4 regions of the Paenibacillus sp. J31P13 genome follow, and region 2 is predicted to be linked to each of the others. Evidence: riboswitches for the same ligand, from Rfam matches in the RefSeq annotation. Region 2 holds a riboswitch; each other region holds the start of a gene.

Region 1 (7,543 bases), on a different contig from region 2:
GTAGATACTCCGGATAGCTCTTCTACTCTCTCTATCCATCCCGGGTAGCTTCTTAGGCTGCTGAGACAAAGTTGGAAAAAATCATCCGGCTGCTCTGTATTTTCGGAGAAAGGAGCAAGCATACCTGCTGCTGCTCCAGATGCTTGCCCGCCTAGCTTGCCAGGCTCGATTAGCGTAACTTCCATACCTCTACACGCTGCTTCAAAGGCACTCGATAGTCCAATAATGCCTCCGCCCAGCACGATAACCGATTGCGGCATTACGATTCCTCTCCTTTAAAGCTGACTGATGCTGTTTCATAGAGGGAGCCTGCCCAATCACTGCTTGCCGAAGCGTAGCGCTTCTTAGGAATACGACCTGCAAGTCTCGCTAAACGTCCCGCTTCAATCGCTAAACGGAACGCGCGCGCCATTCGCACGGGGTCCTGTGCTTTCGCGATCGGCGTATTTGCTAGAATACCAGCCGCTCCAAGCTCCATCGCCTCCGCTGCATCCTTTGGTGAGCCAATGCCGGCATCAATGATCACAGGCACCTTTGATTGCTCTGCAATAAGTCCCAAATTATACGGATTTAACAAGCCTAATCCAGTTCCGATGGGCGATCCGCCCGGCATTACGGCTGCTGCTCCCGCTTCCTCCAGCTTACGGCATAGCATCGGATCGTCTGAGGTATATGGCAATACAATAAATCCTTCTTTGGCAAGCTGTTCCGTTGCGCGCAGCGTCTCAATGGGATCAGGAAGCAGCGTACGCGGATCACCGCTAATTTCAACCTTGATCCACTCGCCTAGACCAGCCGCACGAGCGAGTCTCGCAATTCGAACGGCTTCCTCTGCCGTTCTTGCGCCTGATGTATTGGGTAAATATATAATCGATTTTCCTTCAATATGCTGCAGCACGGAATCATCCTCAACACTCTCCAGATTAACACGCCGTACCGCGAACGTAATGACCTCGGAGCCAGATGCCTCGAGAGCTTGCTGCAGGACAGCCGGACTAGGAAATCGTCCCGTTCCAAATAAGAAGCGAGATGAAAGTGTATGACCTCCTATTACGAAAGGATCCTCGTTCCAACTTGTAACCATCCTCTTCAGCCCCCTCCTACAAAATGTATAAGCTCTACAACAGAGCCGCTATGAAGCTTTGTATCCGCCCATAATGCGCGTTGCACAATTACGCCGTCCAGCTCGATAATGAGCTTTTTATTATGTTGTCCTAGAGCTATAACCAGCTCCTCGACGGTCTTCGCAGCCGTTTGCTCTTCGATTCCGTTCACCATCAATCGCCTCTGCTCTCGTCCATGCACGGCCCCAGCGAAGTGGATGCTTTCCAGTAATGAACGACAGACGCCTGCTGGATCTGAGCTGCCCACAATTGCAGATACAGCGCATATTCGCGTCGCTCCAGCAGCAAGTACCTCATTCACATTCTCTTCCGTAATGCCGCCTATCGCCACAAACGGTATGGATACTGCCCTTGCTGCCTCTGTAACATAGCTTGTGGTAACAGCAGCTCGCCCCGGCTTCGTATCCGTTGGAAAAACAGGTCCTACACCGATATAATCAGCACCGTTTTGTTCTGCATCCAAAGCTTGCTTCACATGATGTGTTGAGATGCCAATAATTCGATCAGGTCCTAACATCCGCCTTGCCTCTGCAATGGACATATCATCTTGCCCTAAATGAACGCCATCTGCACCCGACTCCAGAACGATATCCGGATAATCGTTAATGATGAAGGGTACGTTGTATTTTCTAGTTAAAACCCGCAATGCTTTAGCTTGTTCCAGCACCTCTGCTCTTGTACCTGTTTTATTTCGAAGCTGTAAAATTTGCGCCCCTCCGACCAGCGCCTGCTCCATTACTTCAATCATGGGTCTCCCCGGATGATTGGCCTCAGCGGTTATGACGTACAATTGAAAGTCCAGCCAATTTTTTTTGCTCATTCGTTCTCATCCCCTCTTTCTAAAATCGATTTCAGTCTTATTACTCCAACAAACCAAGTAAGTAATGTCTACAAATCGCAACCGCCTCATCTGAATCAGTCGTACCTTGTACGAGCACTCGTCCATCCCCAAAAATAACAAGCCGCAAATCATTGGGAAGCATGGCACGCACGAGATAACGATTTACGGTTAATGAAATATTCATCTCTTTTAGATACGCTTCAACACTCACTAGGCTAAGTTTTCCGCCAAGACTCACCTGTACGGTATCCCTGCCGCAAAGCACCGCTGAACTTATTTCTTCGTCTTGTGAATCAAAATAAGGGCCGGTCTCTGTTCCTGTCTCTACCCATCCGTCATTGGCCCCTTCATCGTTCAGCTTGCCGCAGACGGGACAATCCTCCCTACCCGGCGGCAGCTTTGATTCCCTCAGCTTGAATGACCATAGATCAACACTTAGCCAAGTTTGACGCATTGCTGCTTCATTTCCGGTAAGCAGCTTGATCGCTTCTGCCGCTTGCAAGGAAGCTATAAAGGAAACTGCTGGAGCAAGTACACCAACCGTATCGCATGTATCAACTTCGCCCTCTGACTCCTTCACACCGATCAAGCAACGCAAACAAGCCGTTTGACCAGGTATGAGTGTTGCATTCATACCTTGAGCACCTGCAACACCGCCATAAATAAATGGAATTCTATGCTCAAAGCAACTGTCACTCATGACAAATCTTGTCGCTGCGTTATCAGTCCCATCAAGGACAACATGTACGCCAGCGGAAAGATCTTCCGCATTTCCTTTATTCACATCCACTACATATGGAGTAATATGAACTTCCCTATTTATTTTTTGAAGCTTATTAGCTGCTGCTACAGCCTTTGGAAGGATGGCTAACGCATCGGCTTCATCGAACAATGTTTGCCTTTGCAAATTACTAGGCTCCACGTAATCACGATCTACCAGCCTAACCTCTCCTACACCAGCTCGAACCATATGCTCCGCAAGAGCTGTGCCAAGCGCACCAACGCCGACAATAAGCACGCAAGAGTCAGCAAGCTTTAGTTGTCCCCTCTGGCCTATCTTAGAGAATCTAACTTGTCTCGAATAACGATCCGACCATATCGAATCTCCCTCATCATGCATGAATCATACTCCTTGCTGCTCTCAAGCAAAAGCTACACCTTTGTGAAAGCCGATTATTTCTGATTCCCAAAACAAAAAAACCTCCCAAACGGAATAATAAGAATTCCTCCTAGAGGTCTATACAAGCACTAAGAAAGTTTGAAGCACCGCTGTCATGCATACCTGTAACAGACTGCATGAACGGTTATCGCCGGGCGAAGATCGGTTTCACCAATCATCTCTGACAAGATGAAATGTGTCCTATCCAACAAAAAAAAACCGCTCCGGCGAAGGAGCGGTTGAAATGTGTCGTCAGTTACGAGTTCCCTTCCGAAAGTAGAAATACCGGAGGAAGGGCTGCTCTGTCATTCGTCCTATTCAAGCTGATACTTCAGCTCTCAGACAGAGTCGCACTCGCGCTTTGCATGAACGCACAATCCCACTTTCCTACGCTGGCATAACCCAGATCAGGTTCAAAGGGACCAAAGCATTCGCTTTATCTCAGCCGTAACGGCGCCCCTAGTGGATATCCTTGTTTGACTATACAGTCAAAGAAAGATTGCTGTCAACCCTGTATTTCCCATAACCACTACAAATCATGTTTACTTTATTCCGCTTTCCTTCATCAGTTTTTTCCAACGATTTGCCGTATGACGCCATGTAAATGTCTGATTCACTCGCTCACGGCTGCGGCGGCCTTGCTTCTGCCGCAGCTTCTTATCACTCAATAGCAGCTGTAATTTCTCCTTCAACCCCGCTTCAACAGCAGTCGGACTAACCAGATAACCCGTTACGCCATTTCGTATAATTTCTTTCATGCCTCCTGCACGAGTAGCAACAACAGGGACTCCACATGACATTGCCTCTACATTGACAAGACCAAATGCTTCTCGTTGACCTGACGGGACGACGGCGATATCGGCAACGAGCATCCAGCTGGGCACCTCAGAATGGGGTACGTAAGGAACAAAACGAACATGACCCGCGCTCTTTTTTCCTAACCGCTCCAACTTGCGCGCATATGCAGTTTTGCGATGCGACCCATAGAATGGACTCCCTACAATGACGACTAAAAGATCGGGATGTTTTCTTGCTAGCTCTGGAACGATGTTAAGCAAATGGTGCACGCCTTTGAGCGGAATAAGTCTTCCCATGAACAGCACAACTTTTTTGCCGGTCATTCCTCTTTTCTTTCGGAGTCTATTCCTTTCAGCTGCACCCTTAGGTGAGTATTGTGAAGGAAAGCGCACCGTATCGACACCAGGATAAATGACATGCAGCTTTGCAGCGATCTTAGGCACTTTGGATATGACGAGTTGCTTCAAAAATTGGCTGTTTACGATGATTTTATCAGCCGCGCTCAAACAAGCACGCAGTTTAGCAGGAGAAATATGCGCCGGGCTAATAAACGTAGAGGAATGCAAATAAAGCCAGACAGGTTTGCCTGGGTTTATTCCTTTGATAATGGGAACAAATTGCGGACGATTCTCGACATCTATGACATTTGGTACAAAACGTCGGACTGCATGTGAGACCGCATGAATATACTTCTGCTTGTTGGCCGCAGAGAACCTTTCACAAACAATACCTTTAAACTTACCTCTACGAGGCAGCCGATTGCTTAATCTTCCGAAAATTCGAGGTTCCGCATATGGCTTTAACAGTGGAGCGAATTTCTCTACAACCCTCTCAACAGAGCTGCTTCCTGGTGATGGAATAGGAAAGGAACCCGGGGTAACAATCGCAACTTTAATAGATGCCATTTATACGAAAGCCTCCTATATGATCTGCTATTTGCAGTATCATACGCTCCGTCCAAATGGTTTGACACGGCAATACGTTCGTTCTTAAAGCTTGATTTTCAATTGGAATAATCCTGCCTTGCGAGCAGCCATATAGATAATCACAACTAACGGTCCGATAAAAACACCAACCACTCCGACAAGCTTGAAGCCAACATACAAGCTTATGAGCGCTGACAATGAACCGATGCCTACGGCATCTCCAAGAATTTTTGGTTCCACGATACGCCGAAATACTGTAATGATAAGAAATAGCACGATTAGTCCTAAACCGGTGAAGACATCCCCGGTAAGCATGAGATAGGTGCCCCAAGGCACAAGCACAGACCCCGTTCCAAGGATCGGCATAATATCGACGATAATAATGAGTAAAGCGATGGCAAGTGGGTATTTTACATCCAAAATAAGCAAACCGACTAATGAAAGAATATATGTAAGGGCACTTAATATGAATTGTGATCGCAAGAAACCGAATATTGATTTTCTCAAGTTGACCAGCACTTCGCTAACCTGCGGCTGCGATTTCTCGTCAAACAGGGATAATACCGTCGTCTTCATCGTATTCAGGCTGTAACTCATCATATATACTGCAACTAAAAAAACGATAAAAAAAATAAACATGCCAGGGATGCTGGACGCGAATGCAAGCACCGAGTTGGATAAATTCCCTACTAAATTAGTAATGGCCCTCGTCAGCTCCATCAGCCAGGTTTCTATTGTTTCTGCGGTATCGGGAGGGAAATTTTGATAGAGGGATTGTGCTTGATTAATAAGATCATCAATCATGCTATTCGCATTCTCAAAATAGTTGGGCACTCTTTTGAAAAAAGCGATAAGCTCCGCAATGACCTTGACACCAAGCAAAGCAATCAAGCCAATTAATATGATCGAAAAAAGTGTACTAGAGATGGTGGCAGCCAGCAGTCTATTCATTCGAAACCTGTTCATTAACAAACCGTTAAGCGGCTCCAAAAATATAGCTATGACCAAAGCAAGCAAGAAGGGAGCTCCTACAGTAAATAGTAGGTATATCAGCAATAATCCAAGAGCAATAAATACAAGCGTCTTAATGGACAGAAAGCTTTCCCCCCTTCTATTATGCTATATGCAAGAAGTGGTGTTCATAAACCTTACAATTTGGTCTTTTCAAATACAGCCTTCCATCTACTCATACTCTAATCTAATATCGCGCTGCGTTGATGGAAATCAACAGATTTGTAATACATATCCTTCACAAGAAGGTTCGGACCACAGCATGACGCTGCTGGACAGTGGCAATTGACACTTTGTGCTAGCGTATGGTCAAGCCAGGTCTCAAAGATATCATCCAGCTTGGAGGAAGCAATATTGCCAAAAGAAGACACATCAGAGAAATCCGTTACGAAGACGTCGCCGGTAAATAAATTAACATTGAGACGATTTCGTCCGTCTGGATCATTTCGCATTGTTACATTCGGTTCGTTTGCCAATCTCGTCAGCAGCTTCCGTTCATTTTCCTGCTCGCTGCAATGATAGAAGGGCAGAGTACCAAAGAGCATCCAAACTGATTTGTCTCTCGTTAAAAGCAGACGATCAATTGCCTCTACCATTTGTTCCCTTGAGATCACTGGCAGATCCTTAGCGAAGGAACTCGGGTACATTGGATGCACTTCATGGCGCTGACAGCCCATCTCAACGATAAGTCTATGAATTTCGTCCATTTTATTGTGTGTTCGGTAGTTGATCATGGACTCCGCAGAAACGAGAACCCCGGTTTCACTTAAAAGCCGTGCATTTTCTATCATTCTGTCATAAAGCTTCGTCGCCGCCTGCAATGAAACACTATGTCCCGCCTTAGCGAAACCAATCTCATGGAAATCCTCCGGTGACGTGTAATTGAATGAAATATGCATAACATCTAGATAGGGAGCCAATTGCTCGTATCTGCTATATGGAAGAGTTATATTGGAATTGATTTGTGAACGAATGCCACGACTGCGGGCATATTGGAGTAAAGGCACCATATAGTCCTTTACCGTTCGATCGGAGAAGGAAGGCTCCCCGCCTGTAATGCTGATCGTCTCAAGATGCTCGACTTCCTCAAGTCTGTCCAGCATCTGTTTTAGAGGCATCTTTGCGGGTTCGTTTATAACGAGTGTATCGCCAACGGCACAATGCTCGCACCGCATATTGCATAAATTTGAAACGGTCATTTCGACACTGGTTAAACGATGTCTGCCATGCTGCTTCAACGAAGAAATCGGATCCCACGGATCATTCGTTGGGGATAGCGCAGTAAGTGTCTTGTAGGCATGTTGTGAGTCTATTGTATTCATTTATTCAGCACCTGACTTCATTTTCTGGAATGAAACATTCTCTTTTTATTGTAATCCTCGCTTCGGTAGGAAGCAAATAAATCAACAAAAAAAGAAAAAAGAAGCCTATTTGGCTCCTTTACGCATAGTGGATCAAACACTTGCAGCATGCACTTCTTCCGCAGTATCGTCATTCACTTTTACAATCATCATATTCAAATGCTTCGATAAATCCAACTCGTAAGGGGAATGAAGCTCTTCACCTGCTTCATTATACAAGACTCGGATAATCGGTCTATGCGGATAAGAGTGATTCAAATCTGCAACGACGCCCGTGTCTCCCGTTTGCAGCTTGACCGAAATACCGATTGGATAGATGGCTA
Region 2 (7,543 bases):
ATGCTGACCCTCGATAACAGCAGCCATGAACTTTTTGAACAAGTCCTGTTTATCCTTCAAGCCTTGATCACTAGCAACGAGTACCAGCTCATAATAATCGGGTACACCAAAGTCGGTAGGATTGATTGCCGTCATCGGATGTCCTTCCTTGGCAAGCAGCAATTGCTCATGATTGATAAAGCCGCCGATAATGGCATCTACTTTATTGGTTGAAATGGCAGGAATGAAGGAGAAGCCTACATCAATCATCTCGACCTTTTGGGAGTCGCCGCCGTCATGCGCTGTCATTGTACGCATCATCGCTTCGTATAGAGGGATGGATGAGAAGCCTACTTTTTTGCCGACCAGATCTTTAGGAGATTTAACGCTGCCGCCTTCTGGTACCATCAAATGGTTAAGCGGATGGCGAACGATTGCTGCAATGGATTTAACCGGTATGTCTTCTCCACGTGCCATTAATACCTGTGGCTGGTAGCTTAGTGCTAGATCGACTTTGCCGGCAGCCACAAGCTTCAAAGCATCATTCGTATCAGCTGGCATCTGAATATCTACTTCCAAGCCTTGCTTTTTAAAATATTCATTCTTCTGAGCCGCGTACAAGAAGGAATGAACGGCGTTGGGATACCAATCCAGCATGATGCTAACTTTTTGGAGCGGCTGCTCGGTATCAGGAGCGGGAGAAGCTGTCGGTTCTTGATTGGCGCTATTGTTCGTGCCGCCGCAGCCGCTCATCACGATCGCTATAATGCAGACGAGTATAAGGGACAGCACCCGTTTGGATTTTAAATGTTTATGTACAATTATTTCTATCATTTCTTTGTTCCTCTTTTCTTCAATGTAATGTTCTCCAAAAGCATAATAGCTGCAAATAAAAGAATGCCTAGCAGTGACAATACAAGGACTGCTGCGAACATGGAGTCGGTGTTTAAATTACTCGACATGCGCCGAGTGTAATACCCGAGCCCCTCATTACCACCCAGCCATTCGCCAATCGCCGCACCAACGACGCAATAAACGATGGACAGCTTAAGGCCGGAGAAGAAAGAAGGCAGACACATCGGGATTTTTATTTTGCGAAAAATGTCCCAGTTCGTCGCTCCCATCGTCTGCAGCAGCTCGCTGTACTCCTTATCCGTTTTGCGAAGCCCGTCATAGGTGCTGACGACAATTGGGAAGAAAGCAGTCAGGAATACAACGGCGACCTTGCTCCATATGGTATAACCAAACCACATGATGAAGATGGGCGACAAGGCGATAAGCGGAACGGTTTGACTGATGACAATGAAGGGATAAAGTGCTTTTTCGAGCGTGCGGAAGGAATGCATGGCAACAGCAAGAGCAACGCCTACGCTAACAGACAGCAGGAAGCCAAGCGCAACTTCTCGCAATGTAGCAACTAAATGTTTGCCCAGTAATAGATGGCTATCCTGGATTAATGCATTAGCAGCAGCAGAGGGAGCGGGAATGATAAAGGCAGGTACCCAGCCTAGGCGCACGATTCCTTCCCAAGAAATCAGGATGAACAGAAACAGAAGAAGGAAGAGACCATAGTCGTCAAGCCATTTTCTAAAGGGCAGTTTGCGCATGCAGTCTTCTCTCCAAATCTTGCCGAAGCATGATCAATTCAGCCTCAAAATTCATTTCGTAATGTCTCGGCCTCGGCAGGTTGACCTTGATTTCCTGTAAAGCCTGTTTGCTGTCACTCGGAAGAACATATATACGATCACTCAGTAGAATAGCCTCTTCAAGATCATGTGTAATGAAGAGGACGGTTTTATTGAGTTCACCCCAAAGCGATAGCAGCCATCTCTGCATGTCACGTTTGGTCATAGCATCAAGCGCCCCGAATGGTTCATCAAGGAGGAGGAGCTCTTGACCCGTTACGATTGTGCGCAGGAAAGCGGCACGCTGCTTCATGCCGCCGGACAGTTCATCGGGGTAAGCATCCGCATAATCGCCTAGACCAAAGCGCTCTAGCTGTTCACGTATTTGCGCAATGCCGGCAAGAGAGCTGCCCTTTTGCTTGGCTAGCTCCAGTGGGAGGGAGCAATTGCCGAGAATAGTCCTCCAAGGGAGCAGCAAATCCTTTTGCGGCATGTAAGCTACTTTCCCTAACCGCTTCGCGGTAGGTTTTCCGTAAAGCTGGATTTGTCCGCTGATTGGCTCAAGTAGACCTGCTATCATCTTGAACAGGGTGCTTTTTCCCGAGCCGCTTGCTCCGATAATAGAGACGAATTCTCCCTTCTGTACTTCCAAAGAAATGTCGCTGAAGAGAGGCGACTTAGAAGCTGAAGGGAAGGAAAAGCTTACTTGGTGAAGCGAAACCATAGAAGAAATAGACAACACCCCTAAACAAATAAAGACCCACCCATTTCCAAAAGGAAACGAGCGGGTCCCAAATTAAACAACGCAGCGCGTATGTATAAGATTGAAAGCCTCTGCTCCACTTCCCTCCGCTGGTATAATCCAGATCAGGTTCCAAGGGTCCGAAGCAATCGCTTCGTCTCAGCCGTTTGGCTCCCCTAGTGAAATAAATAGATCAATATTCAATTTTGTATTTTTTATACTATAGCATACACTGGAGAGATGTAAACCATAATTATCCGAAAAGGCGTTGAATAAATGAAAAATTTACTCGTTACCGGCTACCGTGCGCATGAGCTTAATATTTTTAACCAGAAGCATGAGGGCATCATTTATATTAAGAAGGCTTTGGCTGGAAAGCTGGTTCCACTTATTGAGGATGGACTGGAGTGGGTCATAACCCCAGGGCAATATGGCGTTGATTTATGGGCGTGCGAGGTTGTGATTGCCTTAAAAGAAATCTATCCGCAGCTAAGGCTCTCTATTATTTCGGCGTATGCGAATCCTGATGAAAAATGGAAGGACGATAAGAAGGAATTTTATGCGGAGGTGCTAAAGGGTGTCGATTATTACGCCTCAGTCAGCAATCAGCCTTATGACGGCATATGGCAGTTTACGGCGCGGGACGAACTTTTATTTCGCAAGACTGATGGTATTCTGCTTGTATACGATGAAGATGCGGGTGAGGGCAGTCCGAAGTTTTTTAAAGAAAAAGCGTTGAAGAAGCAGCAGGCAGAGGGTTACACGTACATAAGCATAAGCTCAGAAGACATTCAAAGCATCGCGGATGATGAGAATCAGTATACGGATTAATGGGAAATGGCATTGCGGATGATGAGAATCAGTATATGGATTAAAGGATGGCATTGTGGATGATGAGAATCAGTATAGGGATTAAGGGGAAAAAGCATCGTGGATGCTGAGAATCAGTAAATAGATTATGGTCAAGAAGGGCTGTTCGGAAGTGTGGGTTAGACAGGATAAGGAGTTCTCGGAAAGCTCAAGCAGGAATACTGTTTGAGCTTTTTTTTGTTCAAAATAAATAGGTTTGACAGTTGACACTTCTTCGATTAATATCTAATTAATCAAGCATCTAATTAGATGAGTGTTAAAATTGTTGATGGTCGTAAAATCAAAATAATACTCATCCATTTAAAATGATCATCGGTAAATCAAAGATCCAGTAGGAGTTGTTTCGATGCAATTAGAAAAGGTTGTGGCTTACCACAAAGCATTGGCGGATGCGACAAGAATCAAAATGCTGATCATGTTGGCAGGCGGTGAGCTGAATGGTCAAGCTTTGGCTGAGAAGCTGGCTGTTACGCCAGCCACAATTACCCATCATGCGACCAAACTTAGGGAAGCAAGCTTAATCAATGAGCGCAGGGAAAAGAACACTATTTATTTTTCGTTGAATCACTATTTTATTAAAAACAACGCGAGCGCTGCCGAACAGCTTATTTATCGGAATGCCGCCGCAGAAGGAGAAATAGAAAACATGGATGAGAATCACGAGCGTTTGCAGGCTTCTGTCATCAGAAACTTTTTTACAGGAGATGGGAAGCTCAAGCATATCCCTGCCCAGCATAAGAAAAAACTAATTGCGCTTCAGCATATCGCCTCACACTTGTCGAAGGGACAGAAATATACGGAAAAGGAAATCAATACGTTTATCAAAGGCTTCCATGATGATTTCGCTACCTTACGCAGAGAGTTTATTATGCACCAGATTATGTTTAGGGAAAACGATATATATGAGCTGAATCCGCAAGAAATGTGGGCAAAGTGGGAGACTCTGACTTAAGAGGCTCTGGAGAGTCTGGGAGGTTTGGATGATCTGGAGAGTTAGGTGAGAGTGAAAATTCCATGTGGTTTAGAGATTTGGGAGTACATGAAAGTTTGGGTAGTCTAGATTGTTGGGCGAGTCTGTAAAGTTTAAATAGTATGGATAGCTGAGTGAGACTAAAAAGTCCATGTGGTTTGGAGATTTGGGAGTACCTGAAAGACTGGATAGTTTGGATAGTAGGTTGAGTCTGTAAAATTTGGATAGTCTGGATAGTAAGGTGAGTCTGTAAAGTTTGAATGGTATGAGTAGTTGAGTAAGACTGAAAGTCCACGTGGTTTGGAGATTTGGGAGCACCTAAAAGTTTGGATAGTAAGGATAGTTGGGCGAGTCTGTATAGTTTAACTGGTATGGATAGTTGAGTGAGACTGATAAGTCCATATGGTTTGGAGATTTGGGAGCACCTAAAAGTTTGGATAGTATGGATAGTTGGGTGAGTCTGTAAAGTTTGGATGGTCTGGTGAGTTAAGTGAATCGGGAGAGTTTTATTTAGTTTTAAAGTGATTTGGTTTGGTTTAAATGAGGCTGATTTGAATAGGTTGTATGAAATATGTATTCTGATGTATTCCGATCTTCAAGATAGTTTCAGTATTTGATGTTACTGGGTTTTTCTACTTTGTCTTATACGCGATAGTTTCAGCTTTTGAAACTAAAAGGGATTTAGATTAGAGAAATCCTCTTGAACTTCGATTTAATTTAAATTACTGAAACTAATCAATGTTTTTCACTGCATCGAACTAGGTTAGTTTCAAAAAAAAATACTAGCTAGCTGCGGATAGGTCAGGGAGATGGTGTTTTAGGTTTTTTCGAGCAAAAAGCACATGACAATCAAAAGTGTAAAGTGAAAAGTAAAGAGAGCAAAGAACAAGAGCAAAGAACAAAACCAAACAACAAATAATGCCCCTTTAATAAGCTAGCGAGGGGCTTTTTTGCGTGTTTAGCTGGAATCTACTAAGCTATGAAAATAATTATGATTGACACGCTAGGATTGAGATTGCTATACTATGGAAAATATTAAATAATCCGATTAAACACATCGGAATTATGGAAACCATACGGAGGTAATGTTCATGATTAAATCACAAGCTTCATATGCAAAACTGCTAACAACATTTCTCTTAGCTTTCTCATTGGTATTTGCCGGCACGACAGCTTCAGCGTCAACACCTGCTGTTGCATCTACAGCTTCGGTAACGAATGCGCTAACAACTGCTGCGAATACCTCGCAGGAGGACGGAGCCGCGCAATATAAGCAATTTTTGAAAGAAAAGTTTGACGTTACGCTCTCAGGTACAGTAACAAAAGGTCAATTCATTCAAGCGGTAGCTGATGTGCTTGACTATAAACCTTCTGGAGAAGCGGTGGATTTCTCAGATGTAAAGAAAGGCGATGCATTGTATGATGCAGCTGCAGCATTGTATGAGAAGGGCATTCTGACAGGTCCAGCTATACAAGGTGAGCAAGTGCTTACGACTTCAGTTGCTGTTGCAATTGCTGTGCGAGCAGCTGATCTGAAAGAGCTAGCCTATACATATCCTACAGCGAAAGTAGATAAAGTACTTTCTAAGCTAAACGTAAAAAGCAGCGCGCTTGGCACAAAAGGTGCGCAAGAAGTTGCCGCAGCAGTAGATACTGGTTTGTTGCCGACTGCTCTGTACACTAATTTCAAGCCAAAGAGCCCAGCAAGCGACGAACTTATCCACACACTGCTAGGGAAAGTGCTTGTTACAAAAGGTCTTTACAAGAAGTATATCGGTTACGTGAACGATAATGATATTTATACAAAGCTGAGCAACGCATACGAGACTTCTGATATTATTGATGCTCCTAACCTCAAAAAAGTTGTGAATACCGCTTTGGAGCAGGATCTAATTACAGGATACAACGTGAAGGACTCCCGTTTTGATGCAAACTTTATTGATTCCTTGTCACTGATTTATGGACATGATGATTTCAAGCATGCTATTCAGCTGATCGGCTTGCTTCGCAGTGAAGGTCTTAATGCAAAGGTACAATTCGAGCCGAAAACATCTGCATTTATTTATTTGGCTGAATGGGGCGCTCCAGGTCCGAATGTGATCCAAATTGCGAATGGCAATTATATTAAATATGCTAAGGAATATGATCTGGAGTTTGAATTCGCGACTCCACAAGATAAAGCAGCATTTGATCATGTAATTTCAAAGTATGCAAAGAAAGATGCGGAAGATCAAACAGGTTTGATTGCCAGTTCATGGTGGCAGCCGCTGTATTATTCCAATACCGCATTAGATAACTATGAAATTATTACGAATAACTATATTACAGATAAAGACAGCCCTTATACAGTCAATCCTTTCTCCCTGAATGAGAATTCTGCTGCAGTAGTGGCGGGCTTCAAAGCAATCGATCCTAACGTAATTGTTACGCCAACACAATTTTGGGTGGACAAGCCTTTCTTCAGATATTTGCATAATGAGGCATCTTAATTTCATAATTTAATAGCCTAGTTAAAAGGGACAGCTCATCATGCAGCTGTCCCTTTTTTATATAGGAAAAACCACGTGATTAAGGCTCAGTTTCTTTCTTAAAGCGATACTTCAGGCTTTGTTAATAGCGTCCGAAAGCAGTACAATGGTCCCCACATATCACTGTGAATGGCATCAGGCACTAGCGTATTTTCAAAATCATTTGCAAAAGCTAATTCAGCAGATTCAACGCTACGTTTGAGCTGCTCTAAATCCACGGTTGGATAATCAAAGGTAAGTGCAATTTTTCCGCCGGGCTTTACGGTTCTTGCGAACTCTTTTAGACATAAGTCCTGATCAACATGTTTTAAGTGCTCTAATACAGAAATACAGAAAATGATATCAAATTTGTTATCCTCATACGGAAGGTCGGTAATGCTGGCATACGCATAGCGAACCTTTGACCAACCCTGATGGTCAACAATGGTCTGAAGCGCATCTGCACCGATATCAGCTATGATCTCGTGCTGAATCAAATCCCAAGAAGTGATTCGCGTGTCAAAGTCACAAGCATGGGTCTCGGCACAAACGCCGCCCAAATAAAATTTCAATGGATGTGAGATTCCGCAAGCTGCGTCCAATACGACATCTTGGGGTGAAACGAGGGATCGGCACCATTCATATTCATACGGTCGACTCCACCAACTCGGAGGTAATGGGTAAAGCAGTGTATCCGTCTTAGGGTCCGTTAGAGTGAAGAAGCGAGCTTCCTCCAAAGGATTTAGGATTGGATTAGACATCGATCATAATTCCTCCCGCCAAAAGTGAAATAGGTATTTGTTAATGAAAGGCTGATACTCATTTTACAAGTTTATGAGGGTATATTTTG
Region 3 (7,543 bases), on a different contig from region 2:
ACGAGGGGAGACCCTTTGCTACGCATTTGCCTTTGTTGTTGGATCGAGAAGAAGGATGCCTTTATGGACATTTTGCCAAGCCGAATCCACAGTGGGAGGATATAGAGACGGGGGAGGTGCTGATTGTATTTAATGGCCCTCATACTTACATTTCACCCTCCTGGTACGAGAGCAATAGGGCTGTCCCTACTTGGAATTATGTTGCAGTGCACGCCTATGGAACTGTCGAAATAATGAAGGATCCGAATCCGTTATACAGCACGCTGAGAGAGATGGTTCAAAAATATGAGCGTCCTTCCAGCACCTATAGATTGGATGAGGTGGATGGCGCTTTCATTGAAGGTATGAGCAGGGGAATCATTGGTTTTAAAATAAAGATAACCAGCTTAGAGGGGAAATGGAAGCTGAGTCAAAACCATTCGGAAGAGCGCCGCAACAGGGTCATACAGCAGCTTGTAAATAGTAAGGAGCAAGATGCTCGGGAAATAGCAGAGAGAATGAAAAGAACTCATTTATAAACAATACAGTTTGTATTTATTTCCCATAAATGCTATGGTGTTAGTATTAAACCAACTTAAAAGGTTGGAATTCATACTGCGGAGGGGAAAGCATGTCTAAAATTGCGAAAAACCTTACTGAGCTTATAGGAAACACCCCGCTTTTGGAACTGTCTAATTTTGCAAAGCAGCATAAAGTTGAAGCGAAGCTTATTGCTAAGCTTGAGTATTTTAACCCGGCAGGAAGCGTAAAAGATAGAATTGGCTTTGCTATGATCAAGGATGCTGAGGAACGAGGAATTATTAATCAAAACTCTGTTATTGTGGAGCCTACAAGCGGAAATACAGGAGTTGGTTTGGCTTTTGCAGCCGCTGCTCTTGGATATCGCTTAATTATTACGCTGCCGGAGAGCTTTAGCGTGGAGCGTCGAAAGCTTCTCCTTGCGCTTGGAGCAGAGTTAGTGCTCACACCGGCTGTCGAAGGCATGGCTGGCGCAATCAAGAAAGCAGAGGAAATAGCAGCAGCCACACCTCATTCTTTTGTGCCGCAGCAGTTTAATAATCCAGCCAATCCAGAGGTTCATCGGAAAACAACGGCGGAAGAAATTTGGCGGGACACGGACGGGGAAATCGACTTTTTTATTGCCGGTGTTGGTACAGGCGGAACGGTCTCAGGCGTAGGACAATTGCTTAAAGAAAGAAACCCTTCGGTTAAAATTGTTGCAGTCGAGCCTACCGATTCGCCTGTGCTCTCTGGGGGCAGCAAGGGCGTTCATAAGATTCAAGGAATTGGCGCGGGCTTCGTGCCCGGTAATTTCGATAGATCGGTAGTCGATGAGATTGTACAAGTGAAAAACGAGGATGCCTTCGAAATAGCAAGGCAGCTGGCTAGGAATGAAGGCTTGCTGGTCGGTATCTCATCGGGTGCTGCGGTACATGCGGCGCTACAAATTGCTCGAAGACCGGAAAACAAGGATAAGAAAATCATTATCCTATTGCCGGATACGGGTGAGCGCTACTTATCGACTGCGTTGTATCCTGAAGCTTAGTAGGTGGGGTTTAGGGAGTAGAGAGTAGTGAGTAAAGAGTAAAGAATAGCGTTGTAGGTAGACGGGTGAATTAGTTTCATATTTTAAAGCTAGATGGCATTTATGAAGTGAATTGGGTCTAGTTGTAGAGTTTATGTACGGCGGCGGGTGAATTAGTTTCATATTTTCAAGCTAGATGGCATTTATGAAGTGAATTGGATCAAGTTGTAGGGTTTATTTACAGCGGCGGGTGAATTAGTTTCATATTTTCAAGCTAGATGGCATTTATGAAGTGAATTGGATCAAGTTGTAGGGTTTATTTACAGCGGCAGGGGAATTAGTTTCAAATTATAAAGTTAGATAGCGTTTTCGGTGTGATTTGTGTCAATTAGTGTCATCGTATGAAATTAAACGAGTTGTTGCCGATAGGATGAGCTTGAGTCAGAGCGATTAGTTTCATGACATGACACTAAAGATTGGATGTTGTACGGCAGTAATCGAATAGTTGAAAATATTGAAACTAATACGCCGTTATCGTTCAAGCAAGCTGAGGGAGTTACATCAATGTAATAAAGTTACACCAACGTAATAAATATCACATAGGAAAGGGCAGCCCAGACGCGGGTTGTCCTTTTTTTTGCATAGTCTGCTTGCCTTCATTTCTCCGCTAATCAACAATATGGCCGATCCAACATATTTGATGGATACAGCTTGCTTGACGAGAATACGCGTGAGTGATGCTAATAGGAGTATGAAAAGGGATTAGTTTCATAACATGACACTAAAGATTGGATTTTGTACGGCAGTAATCGATTAGTTGAAAATATTGAAACTAATGCGCCGTTATCGTTCAAGTAAGCTGAGGGAGTTACACCAATGTAATAAAGTTACACCAATGTAATAAAGTTACACCAACGTAATAAATATCACAAAGGAAAGGGCAGCCCTGACGCGGGTTGTCCTTTTTTTGCATAGTCTGCTTGCCCTCATTTCTCCGCTAATCACCGATATGGCTGAGCCAACATATTTTATGGATACAGCTTGCTTGAGGAGGATACGCGTGAGTGATGCTAATAGGAGTATGACAAGCATTATTCTTGTTACCCGCAATAAACTTGACTATACGAAGCGGTGTGTGGAAAGCGTTAAGAGACATACCGAAAAAGGCGATTATGAGCTGATTATTGTAGATAACGGTTCGGCTGATGAGACGGTGGAATGGGCAAAGGATCAAAAAGATATAAAGATTATATCCAATGGATACGATATGGGGTACTCCAAAGCCTGCAATCAGGGAATAGAGATCGCAGCTGGAGAGCTTATTATGCTCCTCGATTACAATATGATTGTTACACCAGGTTGGCTATACGGACTGAAGCGGTGCTTGCTAAGTGAAAGCGGAATTGGCGCAGTCTCGCCTACTACGAATTCAGAAGTCTATTCCACAATAATATCAGCCGCCTATCAAACGATAGAGGAACTCGAGCTGTTTGCATCAGCACTGCATGCGAATCTGGATAAGAGCAAATGGGATGAGCGTATAACGCTCAGTCGCTGCTGCTTGCTCATGAAACGTGAAGCGTATCAGAAAGCAGGGGCTCTCGATGAGAATGCGGCGATTGCTGGGTTTGAAGGTGAGGATTACGGGCTGAGGCTGAGGTTGGCTGGCTATAGGCATATGCTCTGCGGGGATACGTTCATTCATCATTATGGGAGCGAATCCTTTAAATCTGAGCCGGAGCGGCGCCAGAAAAACAAGGAAGACGGCTTTTTAGAGAAGTGGGGTTTTCATCCCTGTCTTGCATCCCCTATAAGAAACGACTTCCACATAGTTATTCAACGGGAATCATATGAGTATAAGCACGAGAACTGCTCCATTATGGAGATTGGCTGCGGCTGCGGAGCCATGCTATTGAAGATGAAAAAGCAATTTCCTGGTGCAAGGTGGTTTGGTGTTGAGCAGAATCAGCTTGCAGCGAGGGTGGCAGAGTCATCAGGCATGAGCGTTGTGTTCCGTTCCACTGAGCAGGAAAGCTGGCGCTTGCCGGATGAGGGGCTAGACGGCATTATGATACACCATACACATGATTACGGGACACCGCAGGAGATGAAAAAACTTATAAGTCTGCTGAAGCCGAGCGGCTGGTTGATCGGCTGCTTTGCGAATCGTTTTTACTATGAAAATATACGAGAATACTTAGACCCTTCCCATACAAAGGCGCTGCAGCTGGCGAAAATGCAGTATACCCTTAAGCAGCTTGAACAATTGTATACAGAGGCGGGTTTCGTTTATATGAAGCTAACATTAGCAGAGTTGAACACAGAAAATGACCAATTAGGGTATATAGAGAAGCTGGAGCAATTAACCGGCGGTGTGATTTCGAAAGAGGAGCTTAGTGCTTCCTATTGTTTAGCTTTTGGCAAAGTTGCTTCTTCCGCTAAGGAGGAAACAGAATTATTAATATCTTCAGAGCATGGGGAGGAACATATAGAGGGGCATAGGGAGGTTCAAAGCTTACTAGTAGAAAATACTGCTGAAGCTTTAATCACAGAAGTATGAAAATGCCGCTTGAATTGGAAATTTGGTAAGCCAATAGATAGTTAGTGATAATGATTTTCAAAAAAACACTAGCCTTTTGATCGGTTTTTGCTATACAATTAAGTGGTTGACGAAACCGAATATGTTCCGGGGAGCTGGTTAGGCCGGCTGAGAGGGGATTTTCTTTACAATTCCGACCCGTTAAACCTGATCTGGATAATGCCAGCGTAGGGACAGAAGCTCTGTTTTATTAGCATGCAAGATCACACAACGTGATCCCACGTGCTGATTGAAACAGCTGCACAGCCGAATTTATGGCGTCCTCCGGATTGGGAGGACGCTTTTTTTGTTTTATTGTAGTCCATTAACCGGATACTAATGAGGATTCGTCACCTTATACAAATAGAAGCTTTGGAGAGGGGAACAAGGACATCATGAATCAGAGGAACACTGTACGAATGTCGTGGAGAAGTATGACGGCAATGCTAGTGCTTGCATTAACGCTTGCTGGCTGCGGGGCAAACAATAATGCGCCGAAAACAAATGAGCAGGAACAAGGTGGGGCTGACAAGCCACTCGAGAAGGTATCAGTCGTGCTCGACTGGACGCCTAATACGAATCATACCGGACTTTATGTCGCTAGAGATAAAGGTTTTTTCAAGGAGCAAGGCTTGGATGTTGAAATTATTCAACCTGGACAAAGCGGCGCGGATCAAATGGTTGCTTCGGGCAAAGTGGAGTTTGGCGTAAGCTACCAGGAATCCATTACGATGGCTCGCATAGCAGGCGTTCCACTTGTTTCTATCGCAGCGGTTATTCAGCACAATACATCTGGTTTCGCTTCACCGGTTGCAAAGGGCATCGATTCACCGGAGAAGTTCGAAGGCAAAACGTATGGCGGCTGGGGAGCTCCGGTTGAGGAGGCGGTTATTCAATCGCTTATGCAGGAAAAAAATGCGGATGTCAGCAAAGTGAATTTGATTAGCATGGGAGAAAGTGATTTTTTTACGGCAGTTAAGCGAGATATTGATTTTGCTTGGATCTATTATGCGTGGACAGGTGTTGAAGCCGAGCTGCGCGGCGAAAAAATCAATATGGTTTATTTGACCGATTATAGCGACAAACTGGATTACTATACACCCGTGCTTGCGACAAGCGAGAAATTGATTGCAGAGAAACCGGAAATTGTAAAAGCATTCACAGCTGCTGCGGCTAAAGGCTACGAATACAGCATTGAAAATCCAGAGGATGCCGCAGAAATTTTGATCAAGGCTGAGCCTGATCTGAATGCTGAGCTTGTGCGTGCAAGCCAAAAGTGGCTAAGTCCAAAATATACAGACGATGCGCCGCGTTGGGGCGAGCAAAAGCTCAGCGTATGGGAAAATTACGCGAACTGGATGTTTGAGCACAAGCTGCTTGAGAAGGAGCTTGAAGCAGAAAAGGCATTTACGAATGAGTTTTTACCGGAGTAATAGATGTTTGTTGTAAAAGAAGATATTATTGTGAAAAAATAGGGGAAAGAAGGAATTCAAATGGCAAACGCCTTAGTTAGCATTCAAATACTACCAACAACACCGGGCGGAGAAAGTGTTCTTCCTTACGTTGATCGTGCTATCGATATTATTAAAGCAGCTGGCGTTCCTTATCGCGTAGCTCCGCTTGAAACGACAATGGAGGGCGAGCTTAGCCATCTGCTGAGCGTTGTACAATCGATGAGCGAAGCGATGGCAGAGATGGGCTGTCCATCCGTTATTTCGCAAGTGAAAATATACTATAATCCGGCAAAAGGTGCTTCGATGGGCAGACTGCTGGAGAAATATCCTGATGGACAATAGAATTAGCATGTGGTCTAAAGTATGGCCGCCAGCCATTACGCTGGTGCTTGTGCTCGCATGCTGGCAAGCGGCAGTAACATGGGGCGGTATTGATGAATGGATGCTGCCATCACCGCTCTCTATCGTGCAAGAGGCCATTTCCATTTGGCCAAGGCTTATGACACAGACAGGAGCGACCGTGCAGCTTACGCTGCTCGGTTTTGTTGGAGGATCGGCGGTGGGCTTTGTGCTCGCCGCTTTGCTGCATTTTATTCCGGGTGTCCGCAGAGCCATTTACCCATTGATCGTATTAACACAAAGCGTACCCATTATTGCGATTGCGCCTATTTTGACCATGTTTTTCGGATACGGACAACTGCCGAAGGTAATTCTTGTCATGATGGTATGTTTTTTCCCTGTTTCTATTGCCATGCTTAGCGGCTTATCGAATCCAGACGCGCAGCTGCGCAATTATTTACAAATGATCGGTATAAGCAAATGGCAGATGTTCTGGCGATTGGAGCTTCCTCATGCCATCGTTCATTTATTCTCAGGCTTGAAAATCGCTGCCTCTTATAGCGTGCTAAGCGCAATTGTAGCAGAATGGATCGGCTCCAACAAAGGACTTGGCTCCTTTATGATCCTGTCATTCAAAGGATTCATGCCGGACAGAGTATTTGCAGCTGTCGTTATTATTGTCATTTTCAGCTTATCGTTGTTCGGAATCGTCAGCTTGGCAGAACGGCTCATTATTCGCTGGCAACCAGCAAGTGATCGTAACACGAAGTAGGTTTGCAGCGCAAACCAAGCATACGCTTACGAAGTAGGTTTGCATCGCAAACCAAGCACACGCTTACGAAGTAGGTTTGCTCAGCAAACCAAGCACATGCTTACGAAGTAGGTTTGCTCAGCAAACCTTTAGGAGATGAAGACTTGAACAAGAATATAGCTGATATTCGCAGTGAGACGCTGCGGGTGGAGGGAATTCGGAAGCAATTTGGTAAAGGTTCCTCTAGCAAAGAGGTGCTTGGCGGCATCTCGCTTACGGTTGGGGATGGAGAGTTTGTGTCCATAATTGGTCCTTCCGGCAGCGGGAAGACAACGTTGTTTCAGATCATTGGCGGCTTGCAGAAGCCTTCGGAAGGCGAAATCTGGATTAACGGGGAGCAGACAACAGGAGAACGGGGGCATATTTCGTATATGCCACAGCAATCCGCGCTGCTTCCGTGGCTCACCGTAGCAGGGAATATTGAGCTTTCGCTCACGATTTCGGGTGTTGATCGAGCAGAAGCCAAGCTGAAAACGAAGGAATGGCTGGAGCGAATAGGGCTGGATGAATATGCAGCTGCCTACCCGCATGTATTATCAGGCGGTATGCTGCAGCGAGTGTCCTTTCTTCGTGCGCTGCTGGCACCGCAGCGACTGATGCTGCTGGATGAACCATTCGGTGCACTGGATGCTCTAACTAGGCTGCATATGCAGCAATGGCTTATGTCGATTTGGGAGGAAAACCGCAGATCGGTGCTCCTCGTTACACATAGTATTGAAGAGGCGCTGTTTTTGTCTGATCGAATCATTGTGCTCTCAGCGGCGCCAGCTGTCGTATTAAATGAATTCAAAGTTACATTTCAGCGGCCGCGCAGCGAAGCGTTATGGACGGATCCG
Region 4 (7,543 bases), on a different contig from region 2:
CAGCATGAATAGCGAAGCCATTATCGTTGGGATTTTTAATGAATATCTTTAAAGCCAGAGGAAATCTGTAAATACTTTTATTCGTCTCATCAGCTACATTCATATCTAGCACAATTGATGCAATCTTATCTTCAATATATGGAAAATAAACATCCCAATGCTCTGACATATAGAAACCCCGTTTCGTTTTAGATTAAAAAGCTAAATACATCTCTGTCAATTATTTTTTCCAATTCTTACAAACTAGTATATACATACACACTGAAATCTATCAATTTACATATACTGATTGCAAGTTTAATAAAGGAGATGATGCTAGTGTCCAAAAAGGAAAAGTTTAAAAGCTCGGGAAGTCGAAGTGGCGGTTCCAAAAGCTCTGGAAACCGAAGTCAGGGTTGTAAGAGTTCAGGGGATCGAAGCGGCGGTTTCAAAAGCTCTGGAGACCGAAGTCAGGGTTGCAAAAGTTCAGGAGATCGCAGTTGCGGTTGCAAAAACTCTGGAAACCGGAGTCATTGCTGCAAAAGTTCAGGAGATCGAAGCGGCGTTAACCTCATTCTTTCGCAGATTGGAGTAGGCACACCGAATATCAGAATTCATTTTAGCGGCGGATTCCATACTGGAATATTCTTAGGCATTGTTGCCAATAGTGTCGTTATTAATGTGAAGGGTGTCGTCTCTTATATTAAGATTACTACAATTACTGCCGTCGATGTGGGTGTCCGCTGCAGGTTAAAAAGAAAAACCAAATGTAAATGCAAAAAAAAACACTAAATAAGGAAACTGGAGTTCCTGCAACTACGGAATTCCAGTTTTCCAATCCCTTTAATTTTCGATACTCATTTAGGCTTCGAAACAGCCACTGATTGATTTAGTTTCCCCTTTAGTTCCCTATAAAATCACTCTGTTTTATTGATATGAATAGCTTTACTTCTTAAAGCCATGATCCGTAATTGGCTTGTAACACTTAATATAGTGAATATTGGAAATATCAAATCATTCATAGCGTACACATCATCAAATAATGGTTCTATACCAATTATTATAGCCATAGGGATCGAAATTGCTCTTACAACAATCCAAGCTGTAAGTGAATGCCACATGAATATTCTACTCATTTTGGTCTCAACCACCTTTCACGGTTAGCTTGAAACGAAATTAGACATCTTCATTTAAATGAGCTTTCATATACATTTCTAAATCCGGACCTTGTGAATTTGCTAATATGTGATCGACCCAAGCCCCCCTCTCATAATGAAGAACTCGCATCTCCCATACACACATATTAGGGCCGCTAAGCGTAATCTCTTGCATGTCACTAGGAGACTCAAATGGTGATCATTAATAGGTTACATAGAACATTCGGGGAAATCATGAGATAAATTGAAATCATACACTATATATTCTCCAAAAATTGACTATGACCTTTCAATAAAGAAGGCCGCCGATTTAATAATCGGCAGCCTTCTTCCTATATTTGCTCAATAACCTCATCTATTTATAAATAACGCTGCCACCCTTAACAAACTCCTGCGCCTTCTCTAACATACCTGCTTCAAATGTATCCTGTTCCTCTTGCTCCAGAACTCTCGTAGATTGACGGATATCATGTGAAATCCTCATGCTGCAAAACTTCGGTCCGCACATGGAACAGAAATGTGCCGTCTTAGCTCCTTCGGCTGGCAATGTCTCATCATGATATTCGAGTGCCCTCTCCGGGTCCAATGATAAATGAAATTGATCACGCCAGCGAAATTCAAAGCGGGCTTTAGAGAGAGCATTGTCGCGATCTTGCGCACCCTTATGTCCTTTTGCTAAATCTGCTGCATGAGCTGCTATTTTGTAAGTGATAACTCCTACACGTACATCTTCCTTATTCGGTAAACCAAGATGCTCTTTAGGAGTGACATAACATAGCATAGCCGTGCCGAACCAACCAATCATCGCCGCGCCAATGGCAGAAGTAATATGATCATAACCGGGAGCAATATCTGTCGTAAGTGGACCTAATGTATAGAAAGGAGCTTCATTGCACATTTCAAGCTGCTTATCCATATTCTCTTTAATCAAATGCATTGGCACATGTCCCGGTCCTTCGACCATGGTCTGAACATCATGACGCCAAGCGATTGCGGTTAATTCTCCCAATGTCTCTAATTCAGCAAATTGTGCTTCATCATTAGCATCAGCAATGGAACCTGGACGCAGCCCATCACCTAGTGAGAAAGAGACATCATACTTCTTCATGATTTCGCATATTTCTTCAAAATGTGTATATAAAAAGTTCTCTTTATGATGTGCAAGACACCAAGCCGCCATGATGGAGCCGCCTCTTGATACGATGCCTGTCATTCGCTTTGCAGTAAGCGGAATATAGCGAAGCAAAACGCCAGCATGAATGGTGAAATAATCAACCCCTTGTTCGGCTTGCTCGATAAGGGTATCGCGATAAATCTCCCATGTTAAATCTTCTGCTTTACCATTCACTTTTTCTAGTGCTTGATATATGGGTACCGTTCCAATCGGAACAGGAGAATTACGAATGATCCACTCACGCGTTGTGTGAATGTTTTTTCCCGTGGATAAATCCATGATGTTGTCTGCACCCCAGCGTGTCGCCCATCTCATCTTCTCCACCTCTTCCTCTATGGAAGAGGATACCGCGGAATTTCCAATATTGGCGTTGATCTTCACCAAAAAATTCCGTCCGATGATCATCGGCTCACTCTCTGGGTGATTGATATTCGCTGGAATAATGGCACGACCGCGCGCGACCTCATCCCTTACAAATTCCGGTGTTACGTTCTCACGAATGGCAACGTACTCCATTTCCGAAGTAATGATTCCCTTACGTGCATAATGCATTTGAGTGACATTCTTTTCTCCTTTTGCTCGCAGCGGTTTTCGTTGAAGCGCTGGAAATACTTCAGCCGCGGCTTTACCCTGCGCGTTTCCGTTATCTTCAGGCTTTATGGCTCTTCCTTCATAAGCTTCTGCATCTCCGCGTTCCTCGATCCACCTTAAGCGATTGGGCTGCAAGCCTTGACGGATATCCGTATGGGCATCGGTATCCGTATAGGCACCACTTGTGTCATAGACTTGAATCGGTGCATTCTCCTCATCTCCGTGAATGCCCGAGGTTGGACTGAGTGTAATTTCCCGCATGGGCACCAAAATGTCTGGTCGTGAACCCTCTACATATACTTTTTGACTTGCTGGAAAAGCTGATAGATTAATTGGATCCTTCTTCATTTCGCTTGTCATCTCAATTCCTCCTATAGGGTGATTTGATCAAGCGGAGTATGTTCTACTCCATAAAAAAGGCCGCCCCTGAATAAGAGGCGGTCTTAGAGTAGACAAATAGAAATAAAACTCCATTTCCTCCGCTGGCATTATCCAGATCAGGTTTGACGGTCGATAGTTATAACTATCCTCTCAGCCTGGTCCCACCAAGCTCCCGTGACTATATAATTGCTACTCAAGAGTATAACTCAAAAGTAAGAAATATCCAAGTATACTTCATCATTTAAAAGCAATCATGGGAGAAATCCCATTAGTTTTTTTACCTGGTTTGCATTTTCTGTCGTAGTGAGTATTTCTAGAAGTGTAAAGGCTACTGTAAAAGCCGTTGATGGGTTAAATGAAGTAATGATATGGTTATCTATGACGACGGGTTGATCTGGAATGACGTTTGCTCCCATCTCTTCTAATTGAAATTGTCGCTTACGATTATTTAGATTATAGGTCGTCGCGTTTCGCCCCTTTAGAATCCCACTTTTACCAAGCGGCAGCGCCCCTACACAAATGGATGCGATGATTTTCCCTTGTCTATCAAATTCACGGATAAATTGGAGCACATCGGCGCGATAGGCATCTTCGTAAAAACCGGCTTCTTCAAATCCGCCTGGTACGGCTAAAGCATCAAATTGTTCAGCTGTCACCTCTGATAAAACCTTCTCAGGTATTACCGTAAAATTCCAGGTGCATTTCAGTTCCTTTCGTGTTCCAACTGTAACAAGTTCCGTTGATCCATCTCCCTCTGCTTTATTCCATCCGATCACATCTGTAAACACGCTTGCTTCAACGGCTTCAAAACCATTCGGTAGAAGTAAACATACTTTTTTCACATGAATCATCTCCTTTGTATTGAATCATATGATAGAATAACTCATCAGTAAAATTGAAATAACTAATTTATATATTTAGAATTTCTGATAACAATCCCGATACATGGAGGAGATAGAAATCGAAATCCGTCAATTTCAATCATTCAAAGCAGTCGTGGAGTTGAATAGCTTCACAAAGGCAGCTCAAAGTCTCCAGTACTCACAGGCATCTATCACTTCTCATATACAGCAGCTTGAAGATGAGATTGGTGTTCCTTTGTTTGACCGATTAGGCAAGCAAATTCAACTCACCATGGTAGGGCAGGAACTTTATCATTATGTAGTAGAGTTACTGTCCGTCTATTCAAAAATTACACATATTTCTTCTGATGACTCCACAATAAAAGGTGATCTCCGCATAGGTGCATCCGAAACGATGACCGTATACAAACTTGGAGAGGTGTTATCCACGTATAAAATGCAATATCCAGAGGTTACGATATCCCTAATAAATGATAATTGTATGCCTCTGCGTGAACGACTGCATTCAGGTGAGCTAGACATTGCGATAACATTAGAACCACAGGTTAGCGATCCACAACTAATAACTGAAGTCTACTCCGAAGAGCCTTTGGTCTTTGTAGGGGAAAGTAACCATTCGATTAAAACCATAGAAGAGGCAAATGGTGAGTGTATCATTTTTAGTGAGAAAAATTGTTCGTTAAGACGATTCTTTGAAGGATATTTAGTTGAGAAGGGAATTGGGACATCTAATTATTTGGAATTCACAAGTATGGAGGCTATGAAACAGTGTGTTGCAAGCGGATTAGGGATTAGCTTGATGCCAAACATAAGTGTGGAAGCATTGCTGCGAGACAATAAACTGAAAATGATAGCATCTTCTTGTGAAAATCTTATGTTTTATGCCCAAATCTCTTATCATAAAAATAAATGGTTGTCCAAAGCTCATAGGAAGTTCATTGAGATGGTTTTGAGCCATGATTCTAAATAGTCCGATGATCTTTAATAAAAAAAAGAAGCCCCAAAAGGGACTTCTTTACCTAGTCTTTAATTGCTGCTATCATGAGGAAAATAGGACGACGAAGCTCATCGCGCATGCCGTCAATCGATTCCAGCATTTCTTGCGTCGGTTGAGGCTCCGAAACCTTCGTAATTCTAAAGCCTGCTTGAATCAGTCCGTTCATATGAGTAGCAACCGTTCTATGGTATTTAACGACATCATTGTCCAAAAATCTTGCATGCCGCGACCCTTCACTGCTGTAATCATCAACTGGCCAATGCAATCTCTCACCATTCGGTCCGTAGTGCCAGTCTTGTGCAGCAAGCGCAGTGAAAACCGGATGTTCAAATGAGAGAACGAAAGTCCCGCCAGGGGCTAAGCATTCATAAATTTTGTTGCAAATACTATCGAAATCCTCCACGTAGTGGAGTGCAAGCGAGCTTAGCACCACATCAAATTCCCCTGCTGGAAAATCGATGTCTTCGATAGCAAGTCGTTGATACGAAATGTCTGAATCATTGGTCATCGCTCTAGCCCGCTCCAACATATTCTCTGAAAGATCTACGCCCACCACTGACTTAGCTCCCAGTTCACGCGCATATCGGCAATGCCAGCCAAAGCCACAACCAAGATCAAGCACCTTTTTATCGCGCAGCTCAGGAAGCATTGCACGGAGCTCCGTCCATTCCCCAGCAGCATTTAGTCCATCAACCGAACGAGGCATCTGGCTGTAATTTTCAAAAAAACCTAAATCATCATATTTATTTTGTTTCATAAAATGAAAGCCTCCACTATTGAATATTATTGTCTGGTCAAAAAATAATGTTTTGTATTGAGTCTCTAACATTCTTTTTAGATGACTTGAAATTTCTTAAGGGCATATGCTAAGCCATCCTCATTAACGCTTTTCGTCACGAAATCTGCCTTTTCTTTCAAACTATCGCTTGCATTTCCCATGGCAATCCCAATCTTAGCCGCTCGAAGCATCTCTATATCATTTCCACCATCCCCGAAGGCCATTGCTCCTTCCGAACTAATGTTAAAATGTTTTAATACCTTTTTTAATGCTCTCGCTTTGGTGTTGCCTTTTCTCTCAATATTATACGCGTTTGGTATATTACTTCCCCAATGATAAAACTGAAGATCGCTTGACCATTTATTATAATCTTCAATAACACCCTTGTCTAAAAATAAACACATACCCATATATTCCACAACATGCTCAGGGAACAGATTCGGAATCTCATGGCAATCTATATGTTTCAAAATGGGTAGAGCAATCTCTTTCGCTTGTCCGTTTGAGTATGATTCTTCTATGCCGAAACAAGATAAATGATCGCCCTTTACATGGCTTATTTCGACCAAACGATCAGAGTCTTCCTTGGAAATAGGGTCTTTGTAAATTTCTTTTCCATCCAATCTTATGTAAGCACCGCTAAAGTTAATAAAGTTATGAACACCAAGCAATTCCCCTACCGACTTTGCAAAAAAGTATGATCGACCCGTAGCTAATACGACATGAATACCTTTTTCTTGTAATTTCTTGATGCTTTGAATAGCTGATACCGGTACTTTCTCTGTTTCATTATCTACAACGGTTCCGTCAACATCGAAGAAAACAATTTTTATACTCATTAAATTCCCCCGCTATGGTTCCATTCTATCATTAATGCGAATAGACCTGCTTTCTTCTAAGCTTCAATCATAACCGCCTTCTGCTGCTGGCAGTTCCTTATATACCGCTTTTTCCTCAACGATGTTTCGTATAAATTCTCGTAATTCCTTTAGCTGCTTGGCATCATCCGTTAGCTCGCAATTTTCCTCAGACCATACAAACGCTTCTTTTTTCCCAGCTACTGTTACTTCCCAATTATCAACACTATAAGGAGTCTGTAAGCACCCTTTTTTAGATGGTTTGAGCTTTTTCTTTCCCATTATATTAATCTTTTTCATTTTCTCATAAATACTTTGCATCTCATCCGTTGTAAAAGTAAAGCTTGCATTCGCAGTTCCCTTCACAACCAAATCTTTTGTAATTGTATCATCATAGGTATTAAATTCATTCTTATTAACTTCTCCGTAACCGTAACGAACCAAGAAATCGAAGTCGCTGGGCATTTCATTTGGCATACTATTTTGAACCTTATTTACTTCCTTAGTCCGATTCTCAACATTGGAGTTTGCCCCCCGCTCCGTTTCCGTACTACAGCCACTAGTCATCAATAATAGAACAAATAACATAGAGCATAATCGTTTCACATCTATTCCCCCTTAATTTTTCCATATAAAAGGATAGACGAAACTAGATCATTATTGTTGCAAACCCTTATCTTTCCCAGACTCTTGCCACATCCATCAAGACTAATCCATCGAAACGGAGTTTATAAATATCGGGCATATCTAGTCCCTTCCAAAAACT

Evidence for each region. A riboswitch is a leader RNA that binds a small molecule or an ion and turns the genes downstream of it on or off. The one in region 2 is predicted to bind thiamine pyrophosphate.
Region 1: another riboswitch for thiamine pyrophosphate. It lies ahead of AC0YOD_RS26260 (ThiF family adenylyltransferase); the one in region 2 lies ahead of AC0YOD_RS06375 (ABC transporter ATP-binding protein).
Region 3: another riboswitch for thiamine pyrophosphate. It lies ahead of AC0YOD_RS02735 (ABC transporter substrate-binding protein); the one in region 2 lies ahead of AC0YOD_RS06375 (ABC transporter ATP-binding protein).
Region 4: another riboswitch for thiamine pyrophosphate. It lies ahead of thiC (phosphomethylpyrimidine synthase ThiC); the one in region 2 lies ahead of AC0YOD_RS06375 (ABC transporter ATP-binding protein).

What each region holds. Positions count from the first base shown of each region.
Region 1 covers NZ_JBWDNR010000014.1:7,474-15,016, forward strand. The annotation lists gene thiO (glycine oxidase ThiO) at 1-260, opposite strand, end outside; gene AC0YOD_RS26250 (thiazole synthase) at 260-1,084, opposite strand; gene thiE (thiamine phosphate synthase) at 1,090-1,944, opposite strand; gene AC0YOD_RS26260 (ThiF family adenylyltransferase) at 1,985-3,085, opposite strand; TPP riboswitch at 3,492-3,595, opposite strand; gene AC0YOD_RS26265 (glycosyltransferase family 4 protein) at 3,667-4,827, opposite strand; gene ytvI (sporulation integral membrane protein YtvI) at 4,912-5,943, opposite strand; gene yfkAB (radical SAM/CxCxxxxC motif protein YfkAB) at 6,042-7,181, opposite strand; gene AC0YOD_RS26280 (HD-GYP domain-containing protein) at 7,314-7,543, opposite strand, start outside.
Region 2 covers NZ_JBWDNR010000002.1:74,082-81,624, forward strand. The annotation lists gene AC0YOD_RS06365 (ABC transporter substrate-binding protein) at 1-813, opposite strand, end outside; gene AC0YOD_RS06370 (ABC transporter permease) at 810-1,586, opposite strand; gene AC0YOD_RS06375 (ABC transporter ATP-binding protein) at 1,567-2,343, opposite strand; TPP riboswitch at 2,432-2,534, opposite strand; gene AC0YOD_RS06380 (SLOG family protein) at 2,623-3,177, shown strand; gene AC0YOD_RS06385 (DUF2087 domain-containing protein) at 3,563-4,168, shown strand; gene AC0YOD_RS06390 (hypothetical protein) at 5,278-6,675, shown strand; gene AC0YOD_RS06395 (class I SAM-dependent methyltransferase) at 6,774-7,454, opposite strand.
Region 3 covers NZ_JBWDNR010000001.1:643,159-650,701, forward strand. The annotation lists gene AC0YOD_RS02720 (FMN-binding negative transcriptional regulator) at 1-518, shown strand, start outside; gene cysK (cysteine synthase A) at 611-1,546, shown strand; gene AC0YOD_RS02730 (glycosyltransferase) at 2,586-4,085, shown strand; TPP riboswitch at 4,203-4,315, shown strand; gene AC0YOD_RS02735 (ABC transporter substrate-binding protein) at 4,538-5,536, shown strand; gene AC0YOD_RS02740 (thiamine-binding protein) at 5,597-5,899, shown strand; gene AC0YOD_RS02745 (ABC transporter permease) at 5,889-6,668, shown strand; gene AC0YOD_RS02750 (ABC transporter ATP-binding protein) at 6,812-7,543, shown strand, end outside.
Region 4 covers NZ_JBWDNR010000001.1:307,368-314,910, reverse strand. The annotation lists gene AC0YOD_RS01235 (DUF695 domain-containing protein) at 1-169, opposite strand, end outside; gene AC0YOD_RS01230 (hypothetical protein) at 359-574, shown strand; gene thiC (phosphomethylpyrimidine synthase ThiC) at 1,492-3,261, opposite strand; TPP riboswitch at 3,359-3,468, opposite strand; gene AC0YOD_RS01220 (DJ-1/PfpI family protein) at 3,534-4,124, opposite strand; gene AC0YOD_RS01215 (LysR family transcriptional regulator) at 4,228-5,115, shown strand; gene AC0YOD_RS01210 (class I SAM-dependent methyltransferase) at 5,165-5,899, opposite strand; gene AC0YOD_RS01205 (Cof-type HAD-IIB family hydrolase) at 5,977-6,759, opposite strand; gene AC0YOD_RS01200 (hypothetical protein) at 6,823-7,383, opposite strand; gene AC0YOD_RS01195 (histidine phosphatase family protein) at 7,451-7,543, opposite strand, start outside.